Regions from separate parts of the Devosia sp. 1635 genome, predicted to be linked through region 1. Evidence: predicted binding sites of a transcription regulator. Region 1 holds the regulator's gene; the other holds the start of a gene.
The links. Region 1 encodes LexA, which represses DNA repair genes until DNA is damaged. Its sites were predicted from a motif close to TGTTCNNNNTGTGTTCNG; they were not measured.
Positions count from the first base shown of each region.

Region 2: the regulator LexA is predicted to act here: its motif matches at 3,858-3,875, upstream of rmuC (DNA recombination protein RmuC).

Region 1 is NZ_JABAOM010000001.1:1,150,039-1,159,051, reverse strand. Features, by position in the region: gene HRU92_RS05940 (peptidylprolyl isomerase) at 1-1,277, shown strand, start outside; gene trpE (anthranilate synthase component I) at 1,299-2,807, shown strand; gene HRU92_RS05930 (aminodeoxychorismate/anthranilate synthase component II) at 2,918-3,514, shown strand; gene trpD (anthranilate phosphoribosyltransferase) at 3,511-4,533, shown strand; gene trpC (indole-3-glycerol phosphate synthase TrpC) at 4,530-5,345, shown strand; gene moaC (cyclic pyranopterin monophosphate synthase MoaC) at 5,342-5,824, shown strand; gene glp (gephyrin-like molybdotransferase Glp) at 5,821-7,023, shown strand; gene lexA (transcriptional repressor LexA) at 7,132-7,845, shown strand; gene HRU92_RS05900 (NUDIX domain-containing protein) at 7,887-8,252, shown strand; gene HRU92_RS05895 (IlvD/Edd family dehydratase) at 8,938-9,013, opposite strand, start outside.
Region 2 is NZ_JABAOM010000005.1:333,661-342,673, reverse strand. Features, by position in the region: gene HRU92_RS17875 (DNA polymerase III subunit gamma/tau) at 1-797, shown strand, start outside; gene HRU92_RS17870 (YbaB/EbfC family nucleoid-associated protein) at 794-1,117, shown strand; gene recR (recombination mediator RecR) at 1,223-1,819, shown strand; gene HRU92_RS17860 (hypothetical protein) at 1,816-2,319, opposite strand; gene HRU92_RS17855 (DUF2945 domain-containing protein) at 2,460-2,678, shown strand; gene rmuC (DNA recombination protein RmuC) at 2,688-3,833, opposite strand; gene HRU92_RS17845 (hypothetical protein) at 4,006-4,245, shown strand; gene HRU92_RS17840 (SRPBCC domain-containing protein) at 4,278-4,742, opposite strand; gene HRU92_RS17835 (metalloregulator ArsR/SmtB family transcription factor) at 4,739-5,101, opposite strand; gene HRU92_RS17830 (GFA family protein) at 5,151-5,537, opposite strand; gene def (peptide deformylase) at 5,657-6,172, shown strand; gene fmt (methionyl-tRNA formyltransferase) at 6,297-7,217, shown strand; gene truA (tRNA pseudouridine(38-40) synthase TruA) at 7,364-8,101, shown strand; gene HRU92_RS17810 (hypothetical protein) at 8,098-8,670, opposite strand; gene HRU92_RS17805 (hypothetical protein) at 8,685-9,013, opposite strand, start outside.

The DNA of each region.
Region 1 (9,013 bases):
ATGTTCCAATGCCCCCGGTGCCAACCGAGGAAGAATTGGCCGCCTATCTCGCCGAACACCAGGCCGAGTACCGCACCGTTGAAACGCGCCAGGTGCAGCTCCTTGCGCTGTCGCCTGCCTCGCTCGCCGCAACCAAGACGATTTCAGACGAGGCGGTTGCCGCTGAATATGAGCGCACCAAGGATAGCCTGACCACGATCGAGCGCCGCAACATTCAGCAGGCCGTTCTGGCTTCGCCCGAACAAGCCGCGCTGTTTGAAGCGGGTGCCGCCTCGGGCCGCCCCTTTGCCGATGTGGTGGCGGAAGCCGGCCTCACCGTCACCGATCTTGGCACTCGAGGGCAGGCCGAAATCACTGACGCCACGCTGGCCGAAGCCGCCTTTAGCCTGCCGGCCGGCGGTTACCGAGTGATCAGTGGCGTGGCGGGCCCGCGTGTCGTGCATGTGCAGACCATCGAAGCGGGCGGTCAGACCAGCCTGGAAGAAGCACGTGAACAGATTCGCGAGAATCTCGCCCTGGCCGAAGCACGCAAGGAAATCGCCGAAGTGCTCGACCAGGTCGAGGAACTGCGCGCCGCCTTCCGGCCGCTCAGCGAAATCGCCGAGCGCTTTGGTCTTGAGCTCTATGAGGTAGGCGTTACCCAAAGCGGGGCAGAACTCGCCGTTATCGCGAGCTTGCCCGAAAGCGAGCGTCCGCGCGTGGTCCAGTCGATCTTTGCCGCCCAGGAAGGCAATCTCACGCCGGCCATCTCGCTGGGCGCCAACAACAATATATGGTTCGACCTGGAAGCCATCGAGCCAGCGCGCGACCAGACCCTTGATGAAGTGCGCGATGCGGTCGTCGCCGCGATCACCGCCGAGCGGATCAACGCGGCGATCGCCACCGAAGCCCAGGCTGCGGTTGATCGCCTCAAGGCCGGCGAGCCCCTGGCCGATGTTGCCGCTTCGCTCTCCGTGTTCCCGCAGTTGAGCCCGCCCTTTAACCGCGGTGGCGCCGAGGGCACGTCCGTGGATGGCCTCGTTGCGGCGGCCGCCTTTGACGGCGGCCCCGATCATCATGGCATGGCCATCAATCAGGCTGGTGAGACCGTGGTGTTCCAGGTGGTTGAAGCAGTTCCTGCCGAAGGCCCGCTCAATCCGCAAACCAGCGCCAGCCTCGAGAACGAAGTGCGCGTCGGCTTGTTCGGTGATTTCGTCTCCGCCGTGCGAGATGAAGCGGGGCTGCGGGTCAATGAGCAGGCGCTCCAGCAGGCGCTGACCCTCTCCACGGCGCAGTAAGCTCTTTCGGGAAACACGATAGTGGCCAGCGACTTCACCCAGCAGTTTGCAGATCGCTATGACGGGGGTGAGTCCCAGATCGTCTGGCGCCGCATCGTGGCCGATCTCGAAACGCCGATCGGCACCTATCTCAAGCTGGCGCAGGATCGCCGCAATACGTTCCTGCTGGAATCGGTGCAGGATGGTTCGACCCGGGGTCGTTATTCCATCATCGGCCTGCTGCCCGATGTGATCCTCAAGGTTGAACAAGGCACCGCCTCGATCAACCGGCAGGCCCAGCTTGACGCCACAGCCTTCGAGCCCCTGCCCGACCAGCCGCTCGACGCCCTGCGGCACCTCGTGGCCGACTCCCAGATCTCGGTGCCCGAAGGCCTGCCACCCCAGTCGGCCGGCATCTATGGCTTTCTGGGCTATGAGATGGTCCGCTATATGGAAGTGCTGCCCGACAGCAACCCGGACGAACTGCAACTGCCCGAAGCCATGCTGATGCGCCCTTCTCTGTTGGCCGTGTTCGACACGGTCAAGGACGAGCTCTATCTCACCGCGCCCGTTTACGTCCGCCAGGGGGTGACGGCCCGCCAGGCGCATGAAGCCGCGACGGCCCGTATCGATGACGCCATCGCCCGCCTGGGGCGCGCCCTGCCAACGACCCCGGCCGTACCCGACCTGCAGCACATCGCCGTCCAGAGCAACACCACGCGCGACGAGTATTTCGCCATGGTCGCCCGGGCGCAGGACTACATCGCCGCGGGCGACATCTTCCAGGTCGTGCTCAGCCAGCGCTTCGAGGCCGAGTTCACCCTGCCCCCGACCGCCTTGTATCGGGCGCTGCGTCGCACCAATCCCAGCCCCTATATGTATTTCCTCGATTTCGGGGATTTCGCCGTGGCGGGCTCGAGCCCCGAGATCCTGGTGCGCGTCCGCGAAGGCGAGGTCACCATCCGGCCCATCGCCGGCACCCGCAAGCGCGGTTCGACCCCCACCCGCGACCAGGAACTGGCGGCCGAACTACTGGCCGACCCCAAGGAGCGCTCCGAGCATCTGATGCTGCTCGACCTCGGGCGCAACGATGTGGGCCGTGTCGCCAAGACCGGGACTGTGCGCGTCACCGACAAGTTCTTTCTGGAATACTACAGCCACGTCATGCACATCGTCTCCAATGTGGTTGGCGTGCTCGATCCGCAATACGACTTTGTCGATGCGCTCGCCGCCGGCTTTCCGGCCGGGACGGTCTCAGGTGCCCCAAAGGTGCGCGCCATGGAGATCATCGACGAGCTCGAAAAGTCGCGCCGCGGCATCTATGGCGGCTGCGTCGGCTATTTCGGAGCCGATGGCACCATGGACACCTGCATTGTCTTGCGCACCGCCGTGCACAAGGACGGCAAGCTTTATGTGCAGTCCGGCGCCGGCATTGTGGCCGATAGCCAGCCCGCGCTCGAGCAGATGGAATGCGAAAACAAGGCACGCGCCCTTTTCAGCGCTGCCGAGGAAGCGCTACGCTATGCCGGCGAGGCGAGGATCGGGCAATGAGCGGCAGCAAGACCAGCGTGGACCTCACGATGAGGTCGAACAATTATCGATGGCGGGGCTGGTTCTGATCTCTGAACCCTCATTCCCTATAGCTGCGCTGGAGCAGACCCATGACCCGCACGCTCGTTATCGATAACTACGACAGCTTCACCTACAACCTCGTCCACTATCTGGGCGAACTTGGCGCCGAACTCACCGTGGTGCGCAACGACAAGATCACCCCCGACGAGATCGAAACCATGGCCCCCCAGGCTATCGTCCTGTCTCCCGGGCCCTGCACCCCCAACGAAGCCGGCGTGTGCCTGGCGGTAATCGACCGCTTCAAGGCGCAGATCCCCATCCTGGGCGTATGCCTTGGTCATCAGGCCATCGGGCAGGCCATGGGCGGCGACGTCGTGCGTGCGCCCGAACTGGTGCATGGCAAGACCAGCGCCATCAACCACACCGGCGAAGGCCTCTTCCGCGGTCTCAACTCGCGCTTTGAAGCCACGCGCTACCACTCGCTGGTGGTTGAACCGACCACCCTGCCCGCTACCCTCAAGGTCACCGCCACCACCGATGATGGTCTGATCATGGGCATGCAGCACGAAAGCCTGCCGGTACACGGCGTGCAGTTTCACCCGGAAAGCATCGCCTCCGAGAACGGGCACGCGCTGTTGCAGAACTTCCTCAACCTCGCTCGCGACTTCAACGGAAAGACCGCCTGATGGACATCAAGCAGGCACTGGCCAAGATTGCTGATCGCCGCAATCTCACTGGCGAGGAAATGCGCTCGGTGATGCGCACCATCATGGCCGGCGAAGCCACGCCCTCTCAACTCGGCGCTTTCCTCATGGGCATGCGCCTCAAGGGCGAGTCGGTGGGTGAGATCGCCGCCGCCGTGTCGATCCTGCGCGAGCAGATGGTGACGGTCGACGCCCCCGAACACGCCATCGACATTGTCGGCACCGGCGGTGATGGTGTTGGCACGCTCAACATCTCGACAGCCAGCGCCATCGTTGTTGCCGCCGCCGGCGTTCCCGTCGCCAAGCACGGCAACCGCGCATTGTCTTCCAAATCGGGCTCCTCCCAGGCCCTTGAAGCCCTTGGGGTCAAGCTCGACCTCACCCCCGCCGAAATTTCGCGCTGCATCAACGAGGCCGGGATCGGCTTCATGTTCGCGCCGGCCCATCATCCAGCCATGCGCCATGTCGGCCCTTCGCGCGCCGAAATGGGCGTGCGCACCATGTTCAACCTGCTCGGGCCCCAATCCAATCCTGCCGGGGTGCGCCGCTATATGCTCGGCGTTTATTCCCCCGAATGGGTGGAGCCGGTCGCTGCAGCGCTCCTTGCCAACCGCGCCATCAAGGCCTGGGTGGTCCATGGCAGCGACGGGCTCGATGAGATCACCGTCACCGGGCCCTCCTATGTCGCCGAGATCGCGAACGGCAATCTGCGCAGCTTCGAGATTACCCCCGAAGACGCCGGCCTGTCGCGCCATGATCCCAATGACCTCCTGGGTGGCGAGCCCGAATATAATGCCCTCGCCATCCACGCGCTCTTTGACGGCGCGCCCGGCGCCTATCGCGACATCGTTCTCCTCAATGCCGCCGCCTCGCTGATCGTGGCCGATGTGGTGAGTGACCTGCGCAGCGGCGCCGCCATGGCCGCCGAAATGATCGACAGCGGCAAGGCCCGGGAAACCCTCGAGCGCCTTGTCGCCATCTCCAATGGAACACCCCCATGAGCGATATTCTCAAGCAGATCGAAGCCTATAAGCGCGAGGAAATCGCCGCGGCCAAGGCCCTGCGCCCTTGGGACGAAGTGGTTGCTGCCGCCCATGACCAGCCCCCGCCACGCGGCTTTCTCGCCGCCATCAAGGCCAAGCGCGCCCGCGGCGAATACGCCTTGATCGCCGAGGTCAAGAAAGCCAGCCCCTCCAAGGGCCTGATCAGGCCCGATTTCAACCCGGCAGAGATCGCCCGCGCCTATGAAGAGGCCGGCGCGACGTGCCTTTCGGTCCTCACCGATCAGCCCTCGTTCCAGGGCTCGCCGGCGTTCTTGCGCGAGGCGCGCGACGCCACCGCCTTGCCGGTCCTGCGCAAGGATTTCCTCTTCGAAACCTACCAGGTCGCCGAAGCGCGCGCTTGGGGCGCCGATTGCATCCTCATTATCCTCGCCGCTGTCGGTGACGACGTCGCGCGCTACCTGCTCGATTCCGCCCGCGAATGGGGCATGGATGCCCTGGTCGAGGTGCATGACCAGCTCGAGCTCGACCGGGCGCTGGCGCTCGATGCCGAGTTCATTGGCATCAACAACCGCAATCTGCGCACCTTCGAAACCCGGCTCGATACCTCGGTCAACCTCGCGGGCGGCGTTCCAGCCGGCAAGGTGCTGGTCAGCGAAAGCGGCATCAACGGCCATGAACACCTGCAGCATCTCGACCGCACAGCCGGCATCGGCACCTTCCTTGTCGGCGAATCGCTGATGCGCCAGGCCGATGTGGTCGCCGCCACCCGCGCCCTCCTGCAGGGTGTGCGCCAGGCCGCCCATCCATGAGCGAGCCGCAGCTGACCCATCTCAACGAGCGCGGGGAGGCCCGGATCGTTGATATCGGCGACAAGGCAGTCACCCGCCGCCGCGCCCTCGCCCAGGCGGTGATCAGCGGTCGGCCCGAAACCATTGCCGCCATCATGGGTGGCGCCCTCAAGAAGGGCGACGCCCTGGCCGTCGCGCGCGTCGCGGGCATCATGGCAGCCAAAAAGACCGCCGAGCTCATCCCTCTTTGCCACCCCATCCCGCTCACCAAGGTCAGCGTCGAGCTGGAGGCGCGCGAGCCCGGCGCCATCACCATTCTTGCGACTGCCGAAACCACCGGCCAGACCGGGGTGGAAATGGAAGCCCTCGTGGCGGCTTCCACCGCCGCCCTTACGCTTTACGACATGGCCAAGGGCATCGACCGCGAGATGGTTATCTCCGCGATCTGTCTGCTCGAAAAATCGGGCGGCAAGTCCGGCGATTTCCAGCGCGCGCCATGAGCCTGCTCCCGGTTGAAGACGCCCTCGCGGCCATTTTCGCCCGCGTGCCCCCCGCCCGCACCGAGTCGGTGCCGCTGGAAGCTGCCGCCGGCCGGGTGTTGACCGAGCCCCTGCTCGCCCGTCATGACCAGCCGCCTTTCCCCGCCAGCGCCATGGATGGCTATGCCGTGCGCGCCGCCGATATCGTGCCAGGCGCGAGCCTTGAAGTCGTGGGCACCGCACAGGCCGGCGCCGGCTTTGGCGCGGATATCGCCCCGGGCACCTGCGTGCGCATCTTCACCGGCGCGCCCGTGCCCCCCGGCGCGGATGCCGTGATCATGCAGGAGGAAGCGACCCGCACCGGCGATCGCGTCAGCTTTGCCGCCCAGCCTCCCGTGGGGCGCAGCATTCGCCCGCTTGGCCACGACTTCCGGCAGGGACAGGAGCTGATTCCGAGAGGCTCTCGCCTCACCCCCATGCAACTGGCCGTCGCAGCCGCCGCCAATTGCCCGACGCTGCCCGTTGCCGTGCAGCCGCGCATCGCGCTCCTTGCCACCGGGGACGAACTGGTGCTGCCCGGCACCGCTCTCGGACCGGGCCAGATCGTTGCCTCCAACAGCTTCGGCTTGCGGCCGCTCCTTGCGCCTTACGCCGCAGAGATCCGCGACTACGGGATCGCTCCCGACAACCGGGCGGCGCTTGCCGAGCGCCTTGCCGGCATCTTTGCCGAAGCGCCCGACTTCGTCATCACCACGGGCGGCGCGAGTGTTGGCGACCATGATATCGTGCAGGAAATCCTGCTGAGTCTCGGCGTGCAGCTTGATTTCTGGCGCATCAATATGCGCCCGGGCAAGCCACTGATGTTCGGCACTCTGGGCAAAACCCTGGTGTTTGGCCTGCCTGGCAATCCGGTTTCGGCCATGGTGACCGCCGCCGTCTTCATCAAGCCGGCGCTGCGGCGCTGGCTCGGCGTCGCCGAACCCGCCCCCTGGCACCTGCCGCTCCTTGCGCCCACGCCGCCCAATACCGCCCGGCGCCACTTCATGCGTGCCCAAAGCGTGCATTCAAGCCGAGGTGCGGGCGTGCTCCCCATCAGCGAAACCGATAGCGGTCATACCTCCTCGCTGGCCCGCGCCGATATGCTGCTGGTGCAGCCTGAATACGATCCCGGCCAGCCGGCTGGCGCTCTCGTTCCAGCCATTCCGCTGGACGGGTTCTAGGCAGAGCCAAAGAATTTTCGCCTCCACCCATGAGCGTTATTGCAGAACATAACTGGAACACCTATGCTCGTTCAGTCTTTGTTCCGATTCTGCGATTGAAGGGCTCCGATGCTGACGCGAAAGCAACATGAACTGCTGATGTTCATCCATGAGCGGATGAAGGAAAGCGGCATTCCCCCTTCGTTTGACGAAATGAAGGACGCGTTGGATCTGGCCTCCAAGTCGGGCATTCACCGCCTGATCACGGCGCTTGAGGAGCGCGGCTTCATCCGCCGCCTCCCCAATCGCGCGCGGGCGCTGGAAGTGCTCAAACTCCCCGATTCGATGAACCCCGCGCTCGGCGGCCGCAAGGCCCGCTTCGAGCCCAGCGTCATCGAAGGCAATCTGGGCCGTGTTGCCGCTCCGCCGCCGCGCTCGGGCTGGAGCGATGATTATGTGCGCCCCGTGGCCGTGCCGGTCATGGGTCGGATCGCCGCCGGTACGCCCATCGAGGCCATCCAGAGCCACTCCCACACCATCTCGGTGCCACCCGAAATGCTTGGCCCGGGCGAGCACTATGCGCTGGAAGTGCGCGGCGATTCGATGATCGATGCGGGCATTTTCGATGGCGACACCGTGCTGATCCGTCGCCAGGATGTTGCCGGGACCGGCGAGATCATCGTTGCCCTGGTGGATGACGAGGAAGCCACCCTCAAGCGGCTGCGTCGCAAGGGCAACACCATCGCGCTTGAAGCGGCCAATCCCGCCTACGAAACCCGCATCTTCCCGCCCGACCGCGTCAAGGTTCAGGGCCGCCTGGTGGGCCTGCTGCGTAAATATTGACGCCCAGGGTCGAAAAACTCTGTCCTGTCCTGCTGCGAGTGGTGGCGCAAGAACGCCAGTGCTTGGCGTTCAGGCATCCTTTGGCTGGCTTTCAGCTGGTGAAAGGAACACGGGAAGGCCCCGAGCCGATTGAAATCGGTGCCCTGCGTGAACTCGCAGAGGAGTCTGGCCTGCAGGCAGAAGTTTCGCGCACCCTGCCTTCCAGTAGTGCCATTGCAGATAAACAGCTTTGGCACTTTGTTGTGGTGATCGCCTTGGCTCCCCTGGCCGAACACTGGCGCCACTTCACCCATGATGATGGCGGTCATTGGTTCGAGTTCTTCTGGTGGCCACTCGAGCGCCAACCGGGCCCCGAATGGCACCCCATGTTCCAGCGGGCCCTCGCCCACATCGCTCGCCACGCCTAAAGCCGGAATCGGCCAAGAAACAATCTCTTCGACGGAACTCGATTGCCGCCCTAGGGTCCTCATCAGCCGCACCAGACCAGCGCCTGTGTGCCCCCTCCTTCACCCTCCCCCTTGAGGGGAGGACCGGGGTGGGGGTTTAGTCCCCTCCTCCGCGAGTGACGTTAGACCCAGCTGGCCACCTCCAGCGCGCAATCCGCTCAAGCCCCATACCCCCCGACAATAACTTATCCCCGCCCGCGCCGATCACCCGCATAGTCTCCTCATCCGCGCACCCAAGCGAGATCATGACGAGTGGTTGGTGCGCGGAGGCTGGGGGATCGTGGGTCGCCGCGATCCGGCCGGTGTCCGCAAGAGCCGTGGACCTCTATCGTCCGGTGGTCTTGGGTGAAGAATCGCGATGGCAGCTGCACTGGCCATCGGAACCCTGATGTGGCGCAGGCAGCGGTGCCCGCCAGGGTTTAGTTCGACATCCGCGGAATCTGGCATGCGCCGCAGGAGGGCGCGGGCGTCGGCACCCAGTCGCTGTTGGCGGGGCGGAGCTTCCGTTTTGCGCAACGTTTTTTGAGGCAATGCCTCGCCAACGCCGCTCCCAACCGGAGGCCTCGCGCCGACCGGAGTTTCGCCGTGCCTTGGAAACAGAAATCCCCGCCGAAGCGGGGATTTCGAAGTCGTTGGGCCTTATGCCCTAGTGGTTGTCGCGCGGCACGCCATAGGTCTGGGCAATGCGCTGGTAAGCCACTGCTGGCTTGAGTACGGCGCCA
Region 2 (9,013 bases), on a different contig from region 1:
GGCAGATCCTCTTCAAGGGCCACGAAGAAGTGGGGCGGGCCAACAATGCCCTGCAGGCCGCCGAAATGGTGCTGGTGCGCTTGGCTTATGCGGCCGATCTGCCGACGCCCGACGAGTTGATTGCCAAGCTGGCCAACCAGCCTGCCCCCGCGCCGGCGCTGTCGCCGGGCGGCGCCTATGGGCGTGCTCCGAGCGGTGGTGGTGGCGGGCAGGCGATGCGCGTTGAGGCGCCGCCAGCCTTCCAGAACGAGCCGGCCGTGTCTCGGCCCCTGCCCTCCCCTGAGGATGCGCCCCAAGCTTTGGCGCAGCCGGTGCTGGTGGCGACGCAGCCGCCCGAAACCGTGCAGCCCGCTCCCCCGCCGCCCCCGGCCATGGCCAAGGTGGGCAGTTATCGCGAACTGATTGCGCTGGCGGGCGCCAAGCGGGACGTGCTGCTCAAGCTGGCGCTGGAATCGCAGATGCGGCCCGTGTCGTTCAGCGAAGGACAGATCGAGGTGGCGCTGGCCGAAGGCGCCGATCCCGGTGTCATCGCCATGTTGTCGGCGCGGCTGCAGCAATGGACGGGTTCGCGGTGGCTGGTGACCGTATCGAGCAAGCCGCCCGAAGGCCTCACGTTCCGGCAGGAGCAGCAGGAGCGGCAAAAGGCGGCGCATGCGGCGGCGCATGAAGATCCGCTGGTGCAGGCCATACTTGAGACCTTTCCGGGTGCGAAGGTCGTGAATGTGAAATTGCGTGACGATGCCGTCGCGCCCGAGGCCGATGCGGCCCCCCCGCCAGCAGAAGAGGACGAGGAATGAAAGACATCATGGGCATGATGAAGGCCGCCACCGAGATGAAGAGCAAGATGGAGGCCATGCAGGCCGAGCTCGGCGACCTCGTGGTGGAAGGCCAGGCGGGCGCGGGCATGGTCACCGTCTCGCTCAATGGCAAGGGCGAGATGCGCGGCGTCACCATCGATCCGAGCTTGTTCAAGGACGACGATGTCGAGGTTCTTGAGGATTTGATCGTGGCCGCGCACAACGATGCCAAGAGCAAGGCGGAAGCCGAAATGCAGCGCAAGATGGCCGAAGTCACCTCCGGCCTGCCGCTGCCTCCGGGCATGAAGCTGCCGTTCTAGGTTTGTTGGACTGATGTGAAGGCGCGGGGCATTCCCGCGCCGATCCCGTTGCGGCGCGTGGCGCCACCTCTTCGCCCACCGGGCGTCGGGGCAGGAATGATGTTGATGGCGAGCGGCGGACCCGAGATTGAACAGCTGATCCAGCTGATGGCGCGCTTGCCGGGCCTGGGGCCGCGTTCGGCGCGACGGGCGGTGCTGCAGCTGATCAAGAAAAAGGATCAGCTGATGATCCCGCTCTCGGCGGCGCTTGACCGGGCCGTCGTGGCGGTGCGCACCTGCGAAGTGTGCGGCAATGTCGATACGCAAAGCCCCTGCGCCATCTGCGCCGATCCGCGGCGGGGCGAAAGCGGCATGCTGCTGGTGGTGGAAGACGTGGCCGACCTTTGGGCGCTCGAGCGCGCCGGCGTCGGCGCGGTGAAGTACCATGTGCTCGGGGGCGTGTTGTCGCCGCTCGATGGCGTCGGGCCCGATGATCTTTCGATCGAGGCCCTGCTGGCGCGGGCACCCGAGTTCAGCGAGATCGTGCTCGCGATCAATGCGACGGTCGAGGGGCAGACCACCGCCCATTACATCACCGACCGGCTGGGGCATGGCACCACCAAGGTGACGCGCCTCGCCCACGGGGTGCCCGTGGGCGGGGAGCTCGATTATCTCGATGAAGGCACGTTGAGCCAGGCGCTCAAGGCGCGCACGCTGGTTTAGCGGACGCCCTTGTCGGGATCAAAGCCGTCGCCTTCTTCCCATTCGGTTTCATCGAGCGGCTCGGGCTCGTCTTCGTCATCATCGAAGGGAGCGCTGTCGGCCGCTTCCCCGGTGATGGCGGCGCGGCCATCCACATCATCGGGCGAGAGGGCATCGAGGTGGTCCTCGGGATCCTGCGCCAGAACGCCCGTGGCATTGCCATAGTCGAATTCGTCGTCGGCATCGGCCAGCGAGCCCGAGAGTTCGGCAATGGCGCGATCGATTTCGTCGAGCAGCGGATCGGTATCGGGATTGGTGGCAAGATCGCCGGCCTGGCGGGCGCGGATCTGGTCGGCCAGTTCGCGCAGGCGATCAACGCGTTCGCCCGCCGGGCGGTCCTCGCCATAAAGCAGGTCGTCCACCTCATCCTGGCTGATCGGTTGGCCGACAATGACTTCGTCGACGGCATCGGCCGGTGCGGTGTCCTGCGGCAGGATAGAGCCGGGATGGTTTGTGGGCATGGCTTGCTTCCTTGAGCGAGAGTGTTCGAAGCACACAACGCGCCGGAGCGAGCGCGGGTTCACTGCACCGATCAACTGCTTGGGGGGACTGCAACGGGGCGCCGGCCGGCTCGTTGCTGGATCAACGCAAGGAGCGGTTGATGAGCAAGGCATTGCACAAGGGCACGAAAGTGACGTGGAACTGGGCCGGCAGCACGGCACAAGGCACGATCGTGGAGCGGTTCACCGATAAGGTCACCCGCACCATCAAAGGCGCCGAGGTGACGCGCAATGCCAGCCAGGAGGAACCGGCCTTTTTGATCCGGCAGGAGGATGGCGACGAGGTGCTCAAAAGCGCCAGCGAGCTGGAACCGAAGTAAGCCGCGGGCTTACTCGCCGGCCAGCCGGGGTTGTTCCTCGAAATCCATGGCGTCGATGCGCTCGCCGCGCTTGTTGATCTTGCCGGTGGAGGTGAGGATATCGCCGATATCCCGGCTGGCCTGGTTGAAATGGGTCTGCAGCTTATTGACCCGCTCGTCGAGGCGCCCGAGATCGGCCAGCAATTCGCGCACCTCGCCCTGGATCAAATGGGCCTGTTCGCGCATGCGCACATCGCGCAAGAGGGCCTGGATCACCTGCACCGAGAGCATCAGGAGCGCGGGCGAGACGATGACGACGCGGGCGCGCGCCGCCTTTTGCACCACATCGGGGAAATGCTCGTGAATATCGGCAAAGATGGATTCGGAGGGCACGAACATGAAGGCGGTGTCCTGGGTTTCCCCCGCGATGAGGTATTTCTCCGCAATTGCCTTCACATGCACGCCGATATCACCGCGAAACTGGGTTTGTGCGGCGCGCAAGGTTTCGGGTGAGTCAGCCATGCCGAGGCGCTGCCAGCTTTCGAGCGGAAACTTGGCATCGATCACGAGGCTCGGTGCGCCATTGGGCATGAGCACGAGGCAATCGGGGCGGCTGTTGTTGGAAAGCGTAGTCTGGAAGGAATAGCTGTTGGGCGCCAGCCCATCGGCAATGATCGCTTCCATGCGCCCCTGCCCGAAAGCGCCGCGGGTTTGCTTGTTGGCCAGAATGGATTGCAGCGACACGATCTCGCTCGAGAGCGAGGTCATGGTGGATTGGGCGCGATCGATGACCGCGAGGCGCTCATGGAGCTTTGACAAGCCCTCATCGGTCTTGGCGCGGGTTTCCTGCAGGGCCTGGCCGACGCGTTGAGAGGTGGAATCGAGCCGCTCGTTGACCAGACGCGCCAGATGGGAGGTGCGCGAGCCAAAGATCTCGGACATGGTTTGCATGCGGCCCGTCATCTCCGACTGCACCTGCATAAGCCCGGCGAGATGGCGCTCCATGGCTTCCGAGCGCGCCAGCACCGCCGCAGTTTCCGCCGCTCGCGCTTGCCCGGTGCGCAGCGCCGCCAGCACGAGCACCAGCAGCAGCAGGACGATGAGCCCGCCACCCGCCGCGAGCGCCTGGAGCGGAGTGACTGCGAATTGGCCGAAAACAAGAAGCGGGCTGTCCATGCTGCTGGTTTAGGACGATTCGGGCGTTCCTCCTATGTTCTTGTGCGGCGCGGCGCCAACTGGCGACCAGTTGCGGGGGGAGTGACCCGGATTTTACGGGGCAACAACACAGGTTTAGGGAATGCCTACTCCCACCCCCCCGGCGCGTTGCGGGTGGAGCCAGGAGAGAGCCATGCCACTATATTTCTTTGATACCGATGATGGTGACGTCTTGTTCAGGGACGAGATCGGCTCTGACCTGGCTAGTGACCACGCCGCGCGCGACGAAGCCTCAAGCGCCCTGGCGGAACTGGCCAAGGACCATATTCCCGGGGCCTACCCGCAAAAGAACATCACCATGTGGGTGCGCAATGAAGAAGGTGAGCCGATCCTGCAACTGGCGCTGAGCTTTGCCATCCGGCCCCTGAAATAGCGGCGTGGGCGCTGCCGACCAGTTCGCGCAATTCAGTCGAGCTCCCCGGCGTAAGCGGCCAACTGATCAATGGTGGTGCCCCAACCTTCATCAAAGCCCAGTTCGGCGTGCTTGTGGCTATCGGCGGCGTGGAGGACACGAGCGGAATAGCGGGTGCCCGGCCCTTCGGGCGTAAAGGTGATGATCGCCGTCAGCGCCAGCCATGGCTCGGTGGGACGCCAGCCTTCGGCCAGGGCCGTGGTCCAGACCAGGCGCTGCTCGGGCAAAACCTCGAGAAAGCAGGCTTCCACATGGGGTTGGAATGGCCCCTCCCCTTCGCGCATCCGGGTTTCAAAGCCGCCGCCGGGGCGCAGATCGAGCTTGACCACCTCGCATTCGATGGGCGCCGGGATCCACCAGCGCGCGAGATGCTCCGGCCGGCTCCAAGCGGTCCAGACCTTGGCGGGCGCTGCGTTGATGAAGCGAGTAATGGTGAGTTCGTTGTCGCAAACAGTCATGGATTTGGCTCCTCGGCCAGATGGTTTTCGACATAAGCCGCGAGCCGATCCGCCCCGGCGCTCCAGAATGCGCGTTGCTCGGCCAGCCAGCTTTCGGCTTGCAGCAGCCGCTCGGGCTCGATGCGGCAGGTGCGAATACGGCCGGTTTTTTCCGTCGCGATCAAACCGGTTTCCTCAAGCACCCGCAAATGCTTGAGAAAGGCGGGCAGACCCATGGCGAAGGGCTCGGCCAGTTGCTTGACCGGCTTGGGGCCAGCCAGCAGCTGGCGCAGCACCGCCCGCCGGGTCGGGTCGGCAAGGGCGTGAAAGGCTCCGTCAAGGGCTGGGTCAAAGTTCTCCATGTGGTGAACTATAGACATCAGTTCACCACTTGGCAAACTAAACCTGTTGCGCGTTAGTAAGTGGCGCTCAGGCGGCGTGCGGTGGGTCTTGCTCGAACTGACCCGCGCCCTTCACCGGTGTGAGCCAGGGTTCGCGGCGCTTGATCCAGCCTTCGCGGGTGGGCACGAAGGCGGCCGGGACCTGATCGAGCGAACCCAGCACGATTTCAGCGCCGGTTTCGTCGAGGTGGAAGAGCGGCGCGCCGCATTGGGGGCAAAAGCTGCGCCCCTCAAAAGTGGCGTAAGTGCCGGTGACCGAGAAGCGATCGACCGGCCAGTCGGCATAATACAAAAAGGTGCTGCCGGTTTCGCGCCGGCAGTCGGTGCAATGGCAAAGGCCGACTTTGAGCGGTTCGCCCGTCACTTGGTAGCGCACCGCGCCACAGCGGCAACCACCCTGATAGGTTGTTGGCATGGCGTTATTCCTCCCTGTTGCGGCAACGGAACGGCCTTGGCGGGGTTCCAGCGCAGTTGACCGGAAGCGCCGAAAATACCATATCGGGAACAATTCCCATTTTGCCTGGACGAATTAACATGGCTATCCGCCCCATTCTTGTGTTGCCCGACCAGCGGCTGCGTGCCGTCGCCGACGCCATCCCCGAGGTGGACGAGGAGATCAAGACGCTGGCCAAGGACATGCTGGATACCATGTATGACGCGCCCGGCATTGGTCTTGCCGCCCCCCAGATCGGGGTGATGAAGCGCATCGTGGTCATGGACCTGGCGGGCGAAGGCGAAACGCCCGATCCGCTGGTGATGATCAATCCCGAGATCACCAAGGTTTCCGACCAGATCCAGGTGACCGAAGAAGGCTGCCTGTCGATCCCCGAGCTCTACTATGAAGTGGAGCGGCCTGACGCGGTGACGGTGAAGTACACCGATCTGGATGGCAATGAAGTGGTTCGGGATGCCGATGGCAAGCTGGCCGTTTGCATCCAGCACGAGATCGATCATCTCGATGGCGTGCTTTACATCGACTATCTCAGCCGCCTCAAGCGCGACCGGGTGATCAAGAAGTTCGACAAGGCCGCCAAGCGCGCCGCGGGGTAGCCGCACCACGACCACGTGGTTCGAGGCTGCGCTGCGCACCTCACCATGAGGTCTACTGCAGGAGCGCAGCAGACCGATCATCTAAAAGTCTACCGAAGCTGTAGGCGTGCCCAGGAGTTTGCCGATGCGCGTTGTTTTCATGGGCACGCCCGAATTTGCCGTGCCGACCCTGTCCGAGATCGTTTCGAGCGGGCATGAGGTGGTGGCAGTTTATACGCGCGCCCCAAAGCCAGCCGGGCGCGGGCAGGCCGAGCGCAAGTCGCCGGTGCATCTGGCGGCGGAAGCGATGGGCATTCCCGTGCTGACGCCGCGCTCACTCAGGGGCCCCGACGAGCAGGGCGTATTTGCGCTCCATGATGCCGATCTCGCGGTGGTGGTGGCCTATGGGCTCATTCTGCCCAAGCCCATTCTGGAAGCGCCGCGTGAGGGCTGCCTTAACCTGCATGGCTCGCTGTTGCCGCGCTGGCGGGGCGCGGCGCCGATGCAGCGCGCGATCATGGCCGGGGACACGCAAACCGGCGTCATGGTGATGCGCATGGAAGAAGGGCTCGACACCGGGCCTGTCGCCCTGGGCGAAGTGATCCCCATCGGCCCCGACACCACGGCGGGCGAATTGCACGATACGATGATGCGGGTTGGCGCCGATTTGATGGGCCGGGCGCTGGCGGCGCTCGAGCGCGGCAGCCTTGATTTCACCCCGCAGCCCGAAGCTGGCGTGACCTATGCCAAAAAAATCGAAAAGGGGGAAACCCGGATCGACTGGTCGCGGCCGGCCGCGGAGGTGCACAACCATATTCGCGGCCTTTCGCCCTTTCCCGGCGCCTGGTTCGAGATCGAGCTCGGGGGCAAGCCGGTGCGCGTCAAGGCGCTGCGCTCGACCCTCGCGGCAGGATCAGGGGCGCCCGGCACGGTATTGCCGGAGCTGACCATTGCCTGCGGGACTGGCGCCGTGCGGCTCGTCCAGGTGCAGCGCGAAGGCAAGACCGCGATGGATGCGGCGACGTTTCTGCGCGGCGCCGGTGCGCTGCCGAGGATGCTCAGTTGATCGCGAACTTCGAGATTTGTGCTCCCTCCCCCCTTGAGGGGGAGGGCCGGGGTGGAGGGTGGCCTTGTGGGTCACTGATGGACCCCCTCCCCCGGCCCCTCCCCTCAAGGGGGCGGGGAGGCCAGACCTTGGGCCGGTGCTGAGCCATGGCGCGGTTCAAGCTCGTTCTGGAATATGACGGCACCCCGTTTTCGGGCTGGCAGGTGCAGCCGGCCCGGCTGAGCGTGCAGGGCGTGCTGGAAGACGCCATCGAGCGCTTTTCGGGCGAGCGGGTGGTGACGCAAGCGGCCGGGCGCACCGATGCGGGGGTGCATGCGTTGGGCCAGGTGGCGCATTTTGACCTTTCGCGCGCATGGGACCCGTTCCGGGTGCGCGAGGCGCTCAATTATCACTTGCGGCCCCATCCGGTGGCGGTGATATCGGCCGCAGCGGTGGACGAGAGCTTTGAAGCGCGGTTTTCCGCCACCGCGCGCCATTACGAATACCGTATCCTCAATCGACGGGCGCCGGCGGTGATCGAGCGCAACCATGTGTGGCACTTGCCCATGCCGCTCCAAGCCGAGCCGATGCACGAAGCGGCGCAGGGCATTCTGGGCCTGCATGATTTCACGACGTTCCGGGCGGCTGAGTGCCAGGCCAAGTCGCCGCTGCGCACGCTCGACCGGCTCGATGTGCGGCGCGAGGGCGAGCATATTGTCGTGGTGGCGAGTGCGAGGAGCTTCTTGCATCACCAGGTGCGCTCGCTGGTGGGCTCACTCAAGCTCGTGGGTGAGGGCAAATGGGCGCCGGAACGCTTGCGCCAGGTGCTCGATGCGCGAGACCGGCGTCAATGCGGGGCGATGGCGCCGTCAGCCGGGCTGTATCTGACCGGGGTCGACTACTAGACGGGCGGCGGCGGCACTGCCGGCATCAGCATGCCGTAGAACAGCAGCAGCCCGATGCTGGCGCCCACCAGCTGGGCGACGATGAACATCGCCACCTGCATGGGCGAGAGCGTCACGATCAGGCGGGCAATGTTGATGTCGATGATGATCACGACGATGATCACGCCGAAAAAGGCAATGCCGCCGCCATCGCCCACCAGCAGCAGGAGCAGCGACAGGAAGGCAGTAAAGAACGTGGTCCAGTTATCGGCGACCAGGAAGGGCACGAAGCCATCGGTGCGCCCGAGCTGGCGCAGCACCACATAGGCGAGAGCCGCCTGAAGCAGGAACAACACGCCATTCATCAGCAGGCCACGGGTGGCTAGGCCCGGCTCAAGCCCAAGGCCGAACAATTGCGGCACGAAGGCCGAGATCGCGTTGGCCAGGAGGAAGGCAATAAAGGAGCCGATCAGGCCGCGCTGGCTGAAATCGAAAAAGCTTGCTGCCTGCCGGTTGCCGGTCAGGAGCGCAAAGCAGCCGCGTGCCGCACTGGCCAGTTCATCGCGAAAACTCGTGGTCGGCTGGGCCAATGGTTACTCGGCAATCATAGGGGGGACGCGGCGGGGTTCAGGAGCATGTAAAGGCTCACCGGCATGCCGACAAGCAGCGCGATCGTTAAAACTGCAAATGCGACCGAAACGCCTCGGCTCCAGCCGGCCGCAACACGGCCGAGGCGATAAAGCAAATAGCCCAGCGCGAGCCAGACCAGCAGCAGCGCGGGGCCGCCGATGAGGGAAACCACCGTCCCGGCAACAAGATAGGCCACCAGCGCATAAATGCCGGGGACCAGCAAAGTGCGCAGCGCGGCCGGGCTGGCCAGAACGCGCTTGGTGATCTGGATGGCCAGCAGCAGCGCCAGGATGGACAGCGCCT